DNA from 3 places in the Neobacillus sp. YIM B06451 genome. Region 2 is predicted to be linked to each of the others. Evidence: riboswitches for the same ligand, from Rfam matches in the RefSeq annotation. Region 2 holds a riboswitch; each other region holds the start of a gene.
What was found. A riboswitch is a leader RNA that binds a small molecule or an ion and turns the genes downstream of it on or off. The one in region 2 is predicted to bind S-adenosylmethionine.
Positions count from the first base shown of each region.

Region 1: it holds a riboswitch for S-adenosylmethionine, as region 2 does, so the genes downstream of both, RB160_RS16495 (methionine ABC transporter ATP-binding protein) here and RB160_RS22340 (MFS transporter) in region 2, are expected to answer to the same signal.
Region 3: it holds a riboswitch for S-adenosylmethionine, as region 2 does, so the genes downstream of both, fbpA (Fur-regulated basic protein FbpA) here and RB160_RS22340 (MFS transporter) in region 2, are expected to answer to the same signal.

Region 1 is NZ_JAVFKJ010000011.1:27,068-31,430, reverse strand. It holds gene RB160_RS16510 (carboxymuconolactone decarboxylase family protein) at 1-336, opposite strand, end outside; gene RB160_RS16505 (MetQ/NlpA family ABC transporter substrate-binding protein) at 516-1,355, opposite strand; gene RB160_RS16500 (methionine ABC transporter permease) at 1,409-2,077, opposite strand; gene RB160_RS16495 (methionine ABC transporter ATP-binding protein) at 2,070-3,095, opposite strand; SAM riboswitch class I at 3,255-3,367, opposite strand; SAM riboswitch class I at 3,540-3,639, opposite strand; gene RB160_RS16490 (hypothetical protein) at 3,703-4,050, opposite strand; gene RB160_RS16485 (MFS transporter) at 4,201-4,363, opposite strand, start outside.
Region 2 is NZ_JAVFKJ010000021.1:18,983-23,345, reverse strand. It holds gene RB160_RS22345 (LLM class flavin-dependent oxidoreductase) at 1-1,077, opposite strand, end outside; gene RB160_RS22340 (MFS transporter) at 1,074-2,492, opposite strand; SAM riboswitch class I at 2,849-2,966, opposite strand; gene RB160_RS22335 (M3 family metallopeptidase) at 3,175-4,363, opposite strand, start outside.
Region 3 is NZ_JAVFKJ010000018.1:72,083-76,445, forward strand. It holds gene RB160_RS21415 (ArsB/NhaD family transporter) at 1-393, shown strand, start outside; gene RB160_RS21420 (hypothetical protein) at 406-687, shown strand; gene fbpA (Fur-regulated basic protein FbpA) at 710-877, opposite strand; SAM riboswitch class I at 958-1,057, opposite strand; SAM riboswitch class I at 1,121-1,222, opposite strand; gene RB160_RS21430 (iron-sulfur cluster assembly accessory protein) at 1,314-1,613, opposite strand; gene RB160_RS21435 (hypothetical protein) at 1,647-2,375, opposite strand; gene RB160_RS21440 (class I SAM-dependent methyltransferase) at 2,407-3,033, opposite strand; gene RB160_RS21445 (DUF3951 domain-containing protein) at 3,033-3,236, opposite strand; gene RB160_RS21450 (PH domain-containing protein) at 3,262-3,639, opposite strand; gene RB160_RS21455 (NRDE family protein) at 3,656-4,363, opposite strand, start outside.

The sequences.
Region 1 (4,363 bases), on a different contig from region 2:
CTGGACGAGGGTGACGCCCTGGCTCATGGCCGCGCCGCCGCCGAATGCAGCTGTCACGCCGACTGTTTCAAGAATTTCGTCCTCGGACGCTCCTTGGTCGAGGCAGCCTTTCAGGTGATAAATAATACAATATTCATCCTGCGCGTGAAGGGATACGCCAAGCGCAATCAGGTGCTTGTCCTTTTGGGAGAGGGCTCCTTCCTTAAAGCATTCCTCTGTGAATGCGTTGTACAGGCGCGCTATTTCGGGCATTTTTTTCGTAAAGACGCCAAGGCCAGCCTTATATTCGTATAATGCTTCTTCAGTTGAATTTTGGGGCTCGTGAAAATGTTCCATTTCTTCCACTCCTAACGATTCATTGTCCTCGTTAGTATGGAGAATTGGCCGGGGAAGTATGCGTGTTGGCGGCGCCCTTCCTTCCAAAGAAAAGCAATAAAAAAGCGGTCCCCATTTAATGGGGGCCTCCAAATTAGAAGTATCACATTTTTCCTAAGGAAAGCCGATCCGCAATCCGATTATTCGGATACCGGAACGACTGAGCCTTTGTACTTTTCAAGAATGAAGTCCTGGATTTCCTTAGAGTGTAGGACTTCCAAGAGAGTTTTGATTTTGTCACTGTTTTCATCGCCTTTGTTGACAGCGATGATATTGACATACGGTGAATCGGATTCTTCAATGGCAATTGAATCTTCAATTGGGTTCAAGCCTGTGTCAATCGCATAGTTCGAGTTGATGAGCACTGCGTCGCCTTCACCCTGGTTGTAGATTTGCGGTAGAAGCTTTGCTTCGTATTTTGCATCGAATTTAAGGTTTTTAGGGTTTTCAACGATGTCTTCAACAGTCGCTTCAACTTTGTTAACGCCATCTTTCAGCTTGAGTAACCCTTTGCTTTCAAGCATGGAAAGGATTCGGCCGTGGTCAGGAACAGAGCTGCTCACAATGATGTGCGCGCCATCTGGCAGATCATCAAGACTCTTGTATTTCTTGGAATAAACGCCAATTGGCTCAATGTGGACTCCGCCAGCGTTGGCAAAGTCATAGCCATTTTCCTTGATTTGGGCCTCAAAGTATGGAATGTGCTGGAAGAAGTTAGCATCAAGTTCCTTTGCATCCAATGCTTTGTTAGGAAGAACATAGTCCGTGAACGTTTTGATTTCAAGGTCGATGCCTTTTTCTTTCAAAATCGGCTTCGCTTCTTCAAGAATCTCAGCATGCGGTACGTTTGTAGCGCCAACAACGAGTTTGTTGTCGTCTTCCTTTTTGTCGCTTCCAGCTTTGTTGTCATCGGAGCTGCCACAAGCAGCCAGTACAAGGACAAGGGCGAATGTTAAAAGTGTTCCAAGCCATTTTTTCATGTTCTATTCTCCTTTGTTGTAAGTAAACTATCAGCCGTATGGACTGAGGGATTTTATCTTTTATCCAATTTACGGGTAATTGTGTCCCCAATTAATTGAATGATAAAAACAATAATTAGGATGATGATTGTGGCCATCACTGTTACGTCATTGCGGCTTCTCTGGAAGCCTTCAAGGTAAGCAAGGTTTCCAAGTCCGCCAGCGCCAATCGCGCCAGCCATTGCCGTGTAGCTGACAAGGGCAATCGCTGTAACAGTAATTCCGGATACAAGCGCCGGCATTGATTCGGGCAACAGCACCTTCCAAATAATCGTCCACGTTGATGCGCCCATTGATTTTGCCGCTTCGATGACGCCTTTATCAATTTCACGCAGCCCGATTTCAACCATCCTCGCGTAAAACGGCGCCGAACCGATAATGAGTGCTGGCAATGCGGCATTTTCCCCTATCATGGACCCGACTACGAACACCGTGAACGGGATAAGCAGGACGATAAGGATGATGAAAGGAATTGAACGGAAGACGTTCACAAAAGCTGCAATGATTTTATTAATGAAGGCATTCTCCCAAAGGTTGCCCTTCCCAGTAAGGAAGAGAAGCAATCCAAGGATGATGCCGAGGACAAATGTAACCGCAACGGATATGCTCGTCATGTAGAGCGTTTCCCGTGTTGCCGCCCACATATTTTCCCAGACGACATTCGGGAAATAGGTTTCAAGCATTTGCAATCACCTCCACGCCTACCTGCTGGGAGTTGATATATTCCAGTGCCTTTGCGAGTTCGCTTTCCGGTCCATCAAGATGAAGGAACAGGGTACCGTAGGATCCGCTTTGCGTCTGTGAAATCTTCCCCTGCAAAATATTCGCCGTTATATCAAACTTCCTGATCAAATTTGTGATAAGCGGCTGTTCGGTAGCCTCGCCGACAAATGTGAGCTGGATGACCTTTCCGGATGGAAGGCGCTCGAGCAGATGCTCGACCGCATCCTTTGTCTCCTCGGGTTCTGTTACCTGCTGGACGAATCGCTTCGTTATTGGCTGCCGCGGCTTTTTAAAGACATCCAATACAGGGCCGAGTTCAACGATCCTACCGCTCTCCATAACGGCGACGCGGTGGCAAATTTTCCTGATAACATGCATTTCGTGGGTAATCAGAACAATCGTCAAACCGAGCCGCTTGTTAATGTCGACCAACAGGTCAAGAATCGAATCCGTCGTCTGCGGATCGAGAGCAGATGTCGCTTCGTCACAAAGCAAGACCTTTGGGTTATTCGCAAGCGCCCTGGCAATACCGACACGCTGCTTTTGCCCGCCGCTCAATTGTGACGGATACGCGTTTTCTCTGCCTTCAAGGCCGACAAGCTTAATTAGCTCATCAACACGTTTTTTGCGTTCCGGCCCCGAAATTCCCGCAATTTCAAGCGGAAACGCGATATTTTCCCGGACTGTGCGTGACCAAAGTAGATTGAAATGCTGGAAAATCATTGAGATTTCCTGGCGTGCCTTCCTAAGCTCCCTTCCAGAAATTTTTGAAATTTCACGGCCTGCAATCGTTATGGATCCTTCGGTTGGGCTTTCAAGCCTGTTCAGCATCCGGATCAACGTACTTTTGCCGGCGCCGCTGTACCCAATAACACCGAAGATTTCCCCTTCGCGTATATCGAGATTGACATTATCAACCGCTGTCAGTGTCCCGTGTTTTGAAGGAAAGCTTTTTCTGACATTTTTTATCGAAATCATCGAATCACCTTCTTTACACCCATTTACCCATCATGCCGGGCAGCAATCATGTCTTAATCTATCTAATCCTATCGTTTGAATCTATTACAGGATTCATTCCGGAAAAGTAAAAAGCCTTTCTGCAACCGGGCAGAAAGGCAAATTAAACATTAATCCTTTCTCCCATCTCCCAAAGCGAACGCTTTGTGTGAATTGGCACCATTTCACAGAAATCATCCTGTGACGGTTGCCGGGCTTCATCGGGCACATCCCTCCACCTCTCTTGATAAGAGCAGCTAAACTATTCAATTAATAACGATTGCTATCGTATCATGGTGAAATTAAGGTGTCAATAAAGAAGTTTTTGAAAAAGAGCCGGAAATATCAGCCAGAATCACACAATGCAGAATCATTTACAATCCCTTAAAAATAAAAACCCGCTCCATAAGAGAAGAGGGCTATCTCCTCTTATCTTTACAGGGGGTCTCCCTGCTGGAATTGGCACCGTGCATTCACCGGTTGCCGGGCATCATCGGGCCATTCCCTCCGCCTCTCTTGATAAGAATTATGAAATTATTAGAATCTTGCCAAAGATTTAAAGAAAGTTTATCTTAAGACATTCTTTCCGTCAATAGGGAATTTTTTCAAACTCAAGTTCCTTTGCCAAAAGAAAAATGGATTCAAGCTTTAGCACAGTGCGAAAGGACGCATCGATATGTATTGCCCGATGATTGAGCAGATCGCGCATTCTTGCCGTCCCGCAAAGCAGTTCGCCGATAGCTTCAGGGCTTCCCGTGATGTTTGCAAGCAAGGGTTTGCTTAGTTTCTCGCCGTTTGAAACCCTCGCCTTACCGTCCCCAAACTCCACAAAAGAGCCTCCAATTTGTATATAAACCGTCTGGCTGCTGCCAAATAAAGAATGGATATGCGGCTTTTTATTAAAATTTGCACAGAACCGATGAATCTGCTCAATCATTGTGAATCCCCCCTGCTTACTTAATTCATTTCCGGAATCAGGATTCCTCCATTATTCGTTCGACAAAATCTTCATAAGCAGGCTTCTTTTGTGTTTTTCAAAAAAATCCGCCAAAGCTAAAAGGGAATGCAAAATTTCCGGGGAAATATGTCACATTCCGGCAGCTTTTGGAACCTTGGATGCCTGGCTTTTTAAAACCTTCCGCCCGAAAACAAGATAGAAGTAAACAGAACTAATTAAGTAAAGGCTTGCGGTTATTGTGAACACATATGCATAGCCCCAATAGTCGCCGTATTTGACTACGATTCCCGTT
Region 2 (4,363 bases):
CGCCAAATCTTCTACTGTAGGAGTCCGTTTTGGTGTATTTTGCTTCACCCAATTAAAGAAAGTACTCATTCCCTGTGAATCAACATCATCAAGTGGTGTATCCATGCTGACATTGCCTAAATCTATCCCTGCAGCACCTGCCATATGTGCAACCATCATTTCCAAATCCACCTTATTTTCGAGTTCGATTGCTTTACGCTGCGCTTCTTCTTCAGTTTCCCCTATAACAAAGGATAAACCTTGATAAAACTGAAGGTCCTTTCCATCTCTTCCATGTTGAATTGCTATGCGCCGTGTTTCTTCAATCTGCTTACGGGCAATTTCCGGATTCGGCGCTTTGATGAAAACCCCTTCCGCATTTCGAGCCGCAAAGTCGCGTCCAGTCGGTGATGATCCAGCCTGGAAAAGTACCGGCGTCCGTTGCGGTGATGGCGCAACAAGGTGAGGTCCCTCTACCTTATAGCGCTCACCAACATGATTTATTTTATGTACTTTATCTGAATCAGCATAGATTCCACTTTCTTTATCCTTCAAGAGTGCTCCTTCATCCCATGAGCCTTCCCAGAGCTTATATAACACATCTGTATATTCATCCAACCATTTGTAGCGTTCATCGTGCTCAACCATACCATCATAGCCGAAATTTCGAAAGGCATTATCCAAAAATCCTGTCGTCATGTTCCATGCAATCCTGCCTTTTGAGATATGATCAAGCGTCGATACACGACGTGCAAAGTTAAACGGATGTTCTTGTAGTGGAGAAGCGGTAAAAGCTAATCCGAGATTCTTTGTGTGAACGGCCAAAGCGGATAATAGCACCATCGGGTCATTGCTCGGTATTTGCAATCCTTTTTCAACATGATATTTCCATCCACCACGATGATTACCATATAATCCAACCACATCCGCGAAAAAAATAGCATCAAAGCCACCTTCGTCAAGTCGCTTTGCCAGTGAAATCCAGAGATCTATATCATTGAAATCCCTCTGGCGACCATCGTCCTCCCGCCACAATCCATGTAAATTGTGATTGGCTGTGTTCATTAAAAATGCAGAAAATGAAAGGGGCTTAGTCATAACTTACTCATCTCCTTCGAAAGTGAATTATATGAAGTACTTGGCACATATGTCGTCGAATCGCGCTCCTTCGTTATACGCGCTAACCCAATCGCGCATATGCAGGCAACTACGTTGACAAGCGCTACAAAGATAGGTGGAGTTAGAGCCCCCATTTTGGATAATGAAGTGAACAACACTGGGAATAGTGCACCTCCTATAGCGACAGGAACGTTATAAGCGATAGCTCCCGAAGTAAAACGATGTGCCGCGGGGAAAACATCGACTACGGTAAATGGAGCTAGTGCGTAATGGAACCCTACAATCAAACCGAGTATTACGATTCCGAAAATCATACCTCCAGGGACAGTAAACAACCAATAGGCAAAAACAACGAATACAGCGAAAACAGCACAGCTTGCGATGCGAAATGCTGGTATATTATCAGGGTTTCGACCGACAATCCAGGCAAAGACAGGCACCGACAATCCAAATATAAGCCCGGTAATTCCCATTGTTAGGTTTGCTTCTGTTGGTGCGAATCCACTTACATTGACAAGGTATATTGGCATATATAAAAGCACCATCACAGCCGCTGCATTATACCCTAAGACATAGAGTGATGTAAGAATTAAGCGTTTAGGGTCATATTTCAAACTATCCTTTAAAGGTGACGCCGAGATTTCTCCATTTTCCTGTAGTTTTTTGAACACTGGTGATTCATCTAATCCAGATCGTATAAATAACGCTATAAGCCCGAGCGGCGCAGCTGAAATAAATAATAGTCGCCATCCCCATTCGTTAAACGCATCACCACCTAACCATATTCCAAGCCCGTAGGCAGCAAACGCCGCAGCTGGATAGCATAAGCAGGTGCCTAACTGAATCAAACCCATTAAAAAGACTTTATTTTTTCTATTAGAAAACTCATAAACATAGGCCGCGGCGCCGACAAACTCTCCGCCTGCTGATATCCCTTGTACAGCCCGGCACGCCATCAAAAGAATCGGAGCGCCGATTCCAATGGCAGCGTATGAGGGGATCAGTCCAATACAAAGCGTCCCTATCGCCATCATGGAAATCGTTAATACAAGGAGTTTCTTACGTCCTATCCTGTCACCAATCGCACCCATGATGACACCACTTATTGGGCGCAGGAGATATGTAAAACCAAAGGCAAGCAACGAATAAAGGAGAGCGAATTCCCCAGCTTCCGAGAATAAGACCATGGATATGCCGATTGCTGCATAAGAATAGATTGCTAGATCATACCATTCGATAAAGTTGCCAATCGCACCCGATATCACGACTTTTCTAATTGTTTTCTGATCAGGTGCGCTGTTGGTTGACGATGCCAGTTCAGCTTGTTTCATTTTCATCCCTCTTTCAAAAATAATTGAGCTTTGCAACACGCTCTTTGATGCTGGATACTTCATGGTAAATTACCCTGAGGCTCCTAAATGTTCGGGTTTTTTGGTTATAGATAGGTCCTCTATTAGCCTCATAGTAAAAAAAATAGGTTGTCAAATGGTCAGGGTGCCGATTTACACTTTTTAACATTTTAATTTATGCATCTTTGATTCCTCCTACTTATTATCCCTATTTTTCCAATAGCATAACTTGGATATAAAGGCGTGTGGATGTATGGTTTTTTCTAAGAAACTGATATGGATATAATTAATTGGACAATGGCTTTAGGCGTTCCATCTGTCGCCAAGTCCTTATAAATACCAAAAAACCCCTTCCACTAAGGAAGAGGTTTTATAAACAGAGTCTATAGAGTCTACACCCTCCCTTATCTTCCAAGCTAAAATGCTTGCTGGACTTAGCACCTTATCACTGAAATACAATTTGAGTGATGGTTGCTGCAGGATCGTTGGACCAGATTCCTCCCCTGCTCTTAATAAGGAAAATATTCATTTTTTTAAGATTATTCTCATAATAGTTTACTAAAATAATACTGTCAAGTGATAAACTTTTTTGTTAGATATAGTGATCAACTTTCCCTGTTATGTTTTGCCTACAAAACCCTTTTGGATCAATGTTTCAACGTGCATCTAAATTTGGCTGGGCAGGGAAGCATTTTTCGGTTCAGCCACTTTTCTTTTTTTTAAAAACTTAAAAGCTCTTTTCCAGCTCGTCCACAATCGTACCAATATGGGCGATTGCCTGTTTGATGACGTCGGTTGTGCTCATGTCGAGTCCTGCCATTTTGTATAGGTCAAAGCCGCCCAATGTTCCCCCACGCTTCAAGACTTCTGTCCACTGCTCGCCGACGGAAACCCCTTCCTCCTTGATCCGGTTTGCTACGACAGTGGAAGCGGATGTGCCAATCGAGTAGGTGAACGGATAAAGGCCCATATAATAATGCGGCTGGCGCATCCACGTCAGTTTCGCGCTTTCATCGATCTCGACCGTTTCCCCCCAGAACTCCGATAAAATCGCGCCTTTCGTGTCGCTGATGACACTTGTCGTCAACGGAATCTCCTGGTCTGCCATTTTATACAGCCTTCTCAACAATTCGGCTTCTAGAATATGGGTAACGCAATTATGGTGGTAGCTCATCATCAAGTACATATTCAGCCAGCGGTGCAGCCTTGGGTCATCTCGGTTTTCCCGCAGGTACTGGACAATTAAATGTTCGACCAAGGTGGACGGCGCCTCAACAAATAACAGAGACCCGCCATTGTTGATGAATTTCTGGTTTTGCGCGGCTAGCGTAAGGTGGATGGCGTGTCCGAGCTCGTGGCCGAGGAGAATCACATCGAACAGATTGCCTCCCCATGGGTAAAATGAATAGCCATGGACACCATGGACGCCGCCTCCGAAGGCGATCATTCTCCGTCCGACATTATCTCCTCTGTATACCCAGCGGTCCGTGAACACCTTCCGCATCAGGTCCTGGTATTCAGGCCCGAGCACCCCGACGGCTTCAACAATGATTTCCCCTGCCTCTTCATAGCTGATGGGCGGATCAAAATCAGGGTCGAGCGGTGCTTTAACATCCGAGAAAAGCAGCTTATCAAGGCCAAGCTGGCGTTTCCTTATGCGCGCATACCTTTGCATATGCGGGGCAAGCTCCTGCTGGAACGTATCGAGCACATCTTCAAAATAGCCGCGGGGAATGCCATCCCCTGAATAAAAGTTGTTGTCCGCCGGCGAGTCATAGTGAAGCAGGTAATCCATCGTAGTTGGATACTGGCGGAGTTTTGCAATCGCCACATTTTTATGTATTTCATTCGTCAGCGTTTGTGCAAGGCCGTGCTGATAGTTCTTCAAACCATTTGAGAGCGACTGATACGCATTC
Region 3 (4,363 bases), on a different contig from region 2:
ACAGGGGTTATTTCAATGCTAGCCGAAAAATCGATGGAACTTACCGGCGGGGATGTGACCGCGACATCGCTGCTCATTCTTTGGGTCAGCGCAATCGCATCCGCATTCATTGACAATATTCCATTTGTCGCCACCATGATTCCCATGATCAAAGACATGGGCTCAATGGGAATTACCAACCTGGAACCGCTGTGGTGGAGCCTCGCTCTTGGCGCATGCCTTGGCGGAAACGGAACTTTGATTGGCGCGAGTGCCAACGTCATTGTCGCCGGTATGGCCGCAAAAGAAAAACATTCAATTTCCTTCGTGAAATATCTTATCGTCGCCTTCCCGCTCATGTTGCTTACAATAGCCATTTGCACGGTCTATGTTTATTTCAGGTATTTACAATAAGGGAGGAAACCAGTGATGGATTTGGTTTACACATATGATCGAACCCGTTTGGAAATCGTTGAAATGCCAGGTGAAAGTGACGTGGAATTTACCTTAAAATTTGCAGACCATGCCCTCGAAAAACAATTTAGCGCCGTACGCGACTATTTTTACGGAAATGACGACCTGACGGATGCTTATTTCCATACGAGCCTGGATAAAGTGATAAAGGTCTCCCTGAAGCAGGAATACTATACTGAATTTCTCCTCCAACTTTTTAAAAACAAATTGCTTGTATCACTGTTGTGGAAGTAGGAAAAGCCGGACGCTTTAATTTTTAGCGCCCGGCTTCTTTTTTTAATATAAGCATGTATTCATGTTCAAGGGTTTGTAGGGGTGCGTCGTATAGATGCTGTTGATCGGATGTTTTGTATACATTCCTTGAAAGCAGTTCTTCAATCAGTTTTTCTTTCCTCTTCTCAATCATTTCTGATGTTCTTGCCACTTTTCTTCTCCTTTCCGTTGAATTTTAATAAAAATACCTCTTCCGGTAAGGAAGAGGTTGCTGGTTTATTTGCGTTGCTCTCCTTATCTTTCAGGGATTCCCTGCTGGAATTGGCACAGTGCCGTTGGGCCTGCTGCCGAGGCTTCAAAGGGCCATTCCCTCCACCTCTCTTGATAAGAACGGTATTCAATTTTGGGTATTAAAAAAACCCTTTTCGATAAAAAGAGGGCGGCATCCGTTCTCTTCTTATCTTTCAGGCGCTTGCCCGAAGGAATTGGCACAGTACCATAAAGGCCTGTTGCCGAGGCTTCAAAGGGCCGTTCCCTCCACCTCTCTTGATAAGAAATATACAATTTCATTTACTTTAGCGTATTGCAGTTGGAAAGTCAAACCCCTTTTTCAACCAGAGGGCGAAAGAAGTGCGTTTCGCCCGTACTTAATGATGATGGTGGCCGCCTTTGGAAGGATTCGTGATTACAAACTCCTCGCGTGGGACGTAAAAATATTGGATCCAGACCCCATCCAAATATTCCTCGCGCGAATCGAGGATGATGTCGATATCCTTGTCTGTTTTAACGACTTCATCATGCTCCTTGGGCGTATCAAGGACTAGGTCATAGTGGGCATGATCTCCGTGCATATGTGTGATGATGACCCGGAACATTTGGCCTTCTTTGGCGGTTTTAAGCATCTCCTTTAGTACTTTTGCGGCATTACGGTTAATTTTCACTTTCATTTTCGGCAGCTCCTTTTACGAGAAATTTAATTTTTATAGCTGTTCAGTTTCAAACAAAGTATGATTCCAGCCCGTGTTCAACGCTTGTTTGGATGCCCATAAATTGGCTAGAAGCCTTGGAACCATTTGTTTTGACGGCAGTTGATTGTTTTCCTGGAAGTAAACGAAATACAGGAGGTAAAGGAATGCATTCGTTTTAAGATGGATATCCCTGAAATACGGCTCATTTTCGGTCGCAGTCGCAAACGAACGCGTTTCCGCTCCTGCGATGTACCGCGTTTCTTTCCCTTTAAAAGTATTCTTCACAAAATGGATGTTCCCGACTACCGTTGGATCGTCCTCGCCATCCGCATTCGCAAGTCGGGCCTGTTTTTCCGCGGAAAAGCTACGAAGGTTATCCACCAGTATACTTGTGTGGGCATACGCCTTATCAAATCCTTCATCCTTTGGCCGTAGTCCTTCCTCCTCTAGCAGGCTGACAAGCGGGAGGGTTGTCCCATCTTCAACATATGCGGGCCTGGCTGTTTGCCTTGCCCATTTCAGGCCCGATAAACTTTTCGAAGTAAAAAAGGTCATAAAGTACCAATTTCCTTTGTCATCTTCAGCCAACTGCAGGACCGGTTCACCCTTCCGGCGGAAAATGCGGAACCTGTCCGCCTTATCAAACATAAATTGCTCAGTATCTGATTTTTCCCAACCAGCCAAGTATGTAATCCCGGGCTTCTTGACCGGAACGGCAATGTGAATATAGTAGAGGAACATCCAAAAACACTCCCGGCAAAAAAGTCTCCCTCTACCATTCCCGAATGCCAGTGTTTTCACACATTTCTTCTATATTCCTGCACTCGATTGCAAGAAAAAGGCCTTTGTAATACGTTCTCGTTTTTTCAATATGAATTCCGGCCTTCTTTATTTCTGAAGCCGTGTCCCGGTTCAGGTTGCAGCCACCGCATACCCTTCTCCATACCGGGTTGAGGATGTCCTGCATGGTTGCGAGCGAGGGCTGCGGCATTTTCACATGCTCGAAAAACAGAATTGGTGCCCCCGGTTTCAAAACCCTTTTGATTTCTTTAAGCGCCAATTCCGCATCCGGAATTGTGCAGAACACTAGCGTTGCCACAGCCGCATCGAAAGCATTGTCGGGAAATTCAAGCCGTTCCGCCGATTGCTGATGGACTAGAATAGGTACTTTCGCCTCGCTAATCCGGCGGGCGGCCCTTTCAATCATATAGGGATCCGGCTCGATGGCGTCAACCCTCTCCGCTTTTGTGTAAAGGGGGAAGTTTATTCCCGAGCCGGAGCCGATTTCAAGCACGATTCCTTCCGCTTTATCCAGCAGAGCCTTCCTTATTTCTTTAAACATTCCATTCTCCAAACCTTTCATCCCTGCATCGTACAGGGCCGGAAACCATTTACCCATTATCCATTCCCCTTGCCGTCTCCTGAACCCTCATCCATAATGATTTCCACATTTTCACGAAAAGCACTCGGCGAGTGCCCTGTTATTTCATCAAACGGGGTATAGGATGGGGTAATGCTTTTCTTTTTGAAAAGAACCTTATAGAATGCAATCGCAACAAGGACAACTATTCCAATTGAAAACAGCTCAGGCAAAACGCTCATCTTCCATCCCCCTTAATTTAAACTATTACTTAAGCACATACGCCGCTAGCACGCTTTGGAGTTCATAAATATTCAGGCTTTTGTTAAACTGCTTCTGCAGCGGCATAGGGCTGCCTGACACCCAGATCTTCAGCTCGGCATCCAGGTCAAAACTTCCCGCCGTTTCAATGCTGAAATGGGTGATACTCCTGTAGGGGATTGAGTGATACTCCGTCTTTTTCCCAGTAATCCCTTGTTTATCAACTAGAATGAGCCGCCTGTTTGTGAAAATAAACATATCCCTGACAAGCCGGTACGCTTTCTCGATTGACTCCCCCGGTGCGAGAACCTTCGCATATTCCTTTTGAACCTCGGGAAGGCTCACCTCCGAAGCATTGCCCATCAATCCATCCAAAAACCCCATCAGAATCCCTCCTATATTAACTTAAAGGCAGTTTAAACCTTTTTTCGGCAAATTCTTCCCCATCATAAACCCTTTCGATATAGTATAATTCTTTATCCCCCATTAACAGGACAGTAGAACACCGAGTACCATATCCTTCACTCTTAATAAAAAGCGGCGAGAGTACCCGCTCCCATTCAAGCCCGATGCCTGTATCCGGCAGCTCCAAATCCGGGGCTGGCTCCGCGTGGCGCAAAAGGTCGAACAGTGCCCGCTCCAAGTCGGCTGCATCCTGCTTAAGCAACTCTCCAAGCCCTTTTTTTCCCCGTACAACCTTTGGCCACGGCGTATTAAGAAGATGGTTACTGACGCCATGGATTCCCGGCTCAACCTCCTTCGCCACCCCCTCCATATTGGAAAAATAATAAAGGCTTTTCCCGTCGTCCACGAGCAAATTATAGCCAGGATACAGCTCCCCTGTTGACGCAAGACCGGCCACATAGTCGGCTGATGCCATCCCGCCCTTTAAAAACCCGGCGACAAGTTCCCCGCGTGACAGCTTTCCAACGGCATTCATTTGTTTAGGGTCCCGATAATTCGTAAGCGCGGCAAATCTGCCATCCGCGCTGACCCCCATCCAGGTCCCCATCTTTTCCAAATCCCGCCCGGCAAGGATTCTCGGCTCATCCTCCCAGAAATCCGCCGGGGCTGTTGGCCTTTTATAGCTTTCATCCCGGTTCGCCGC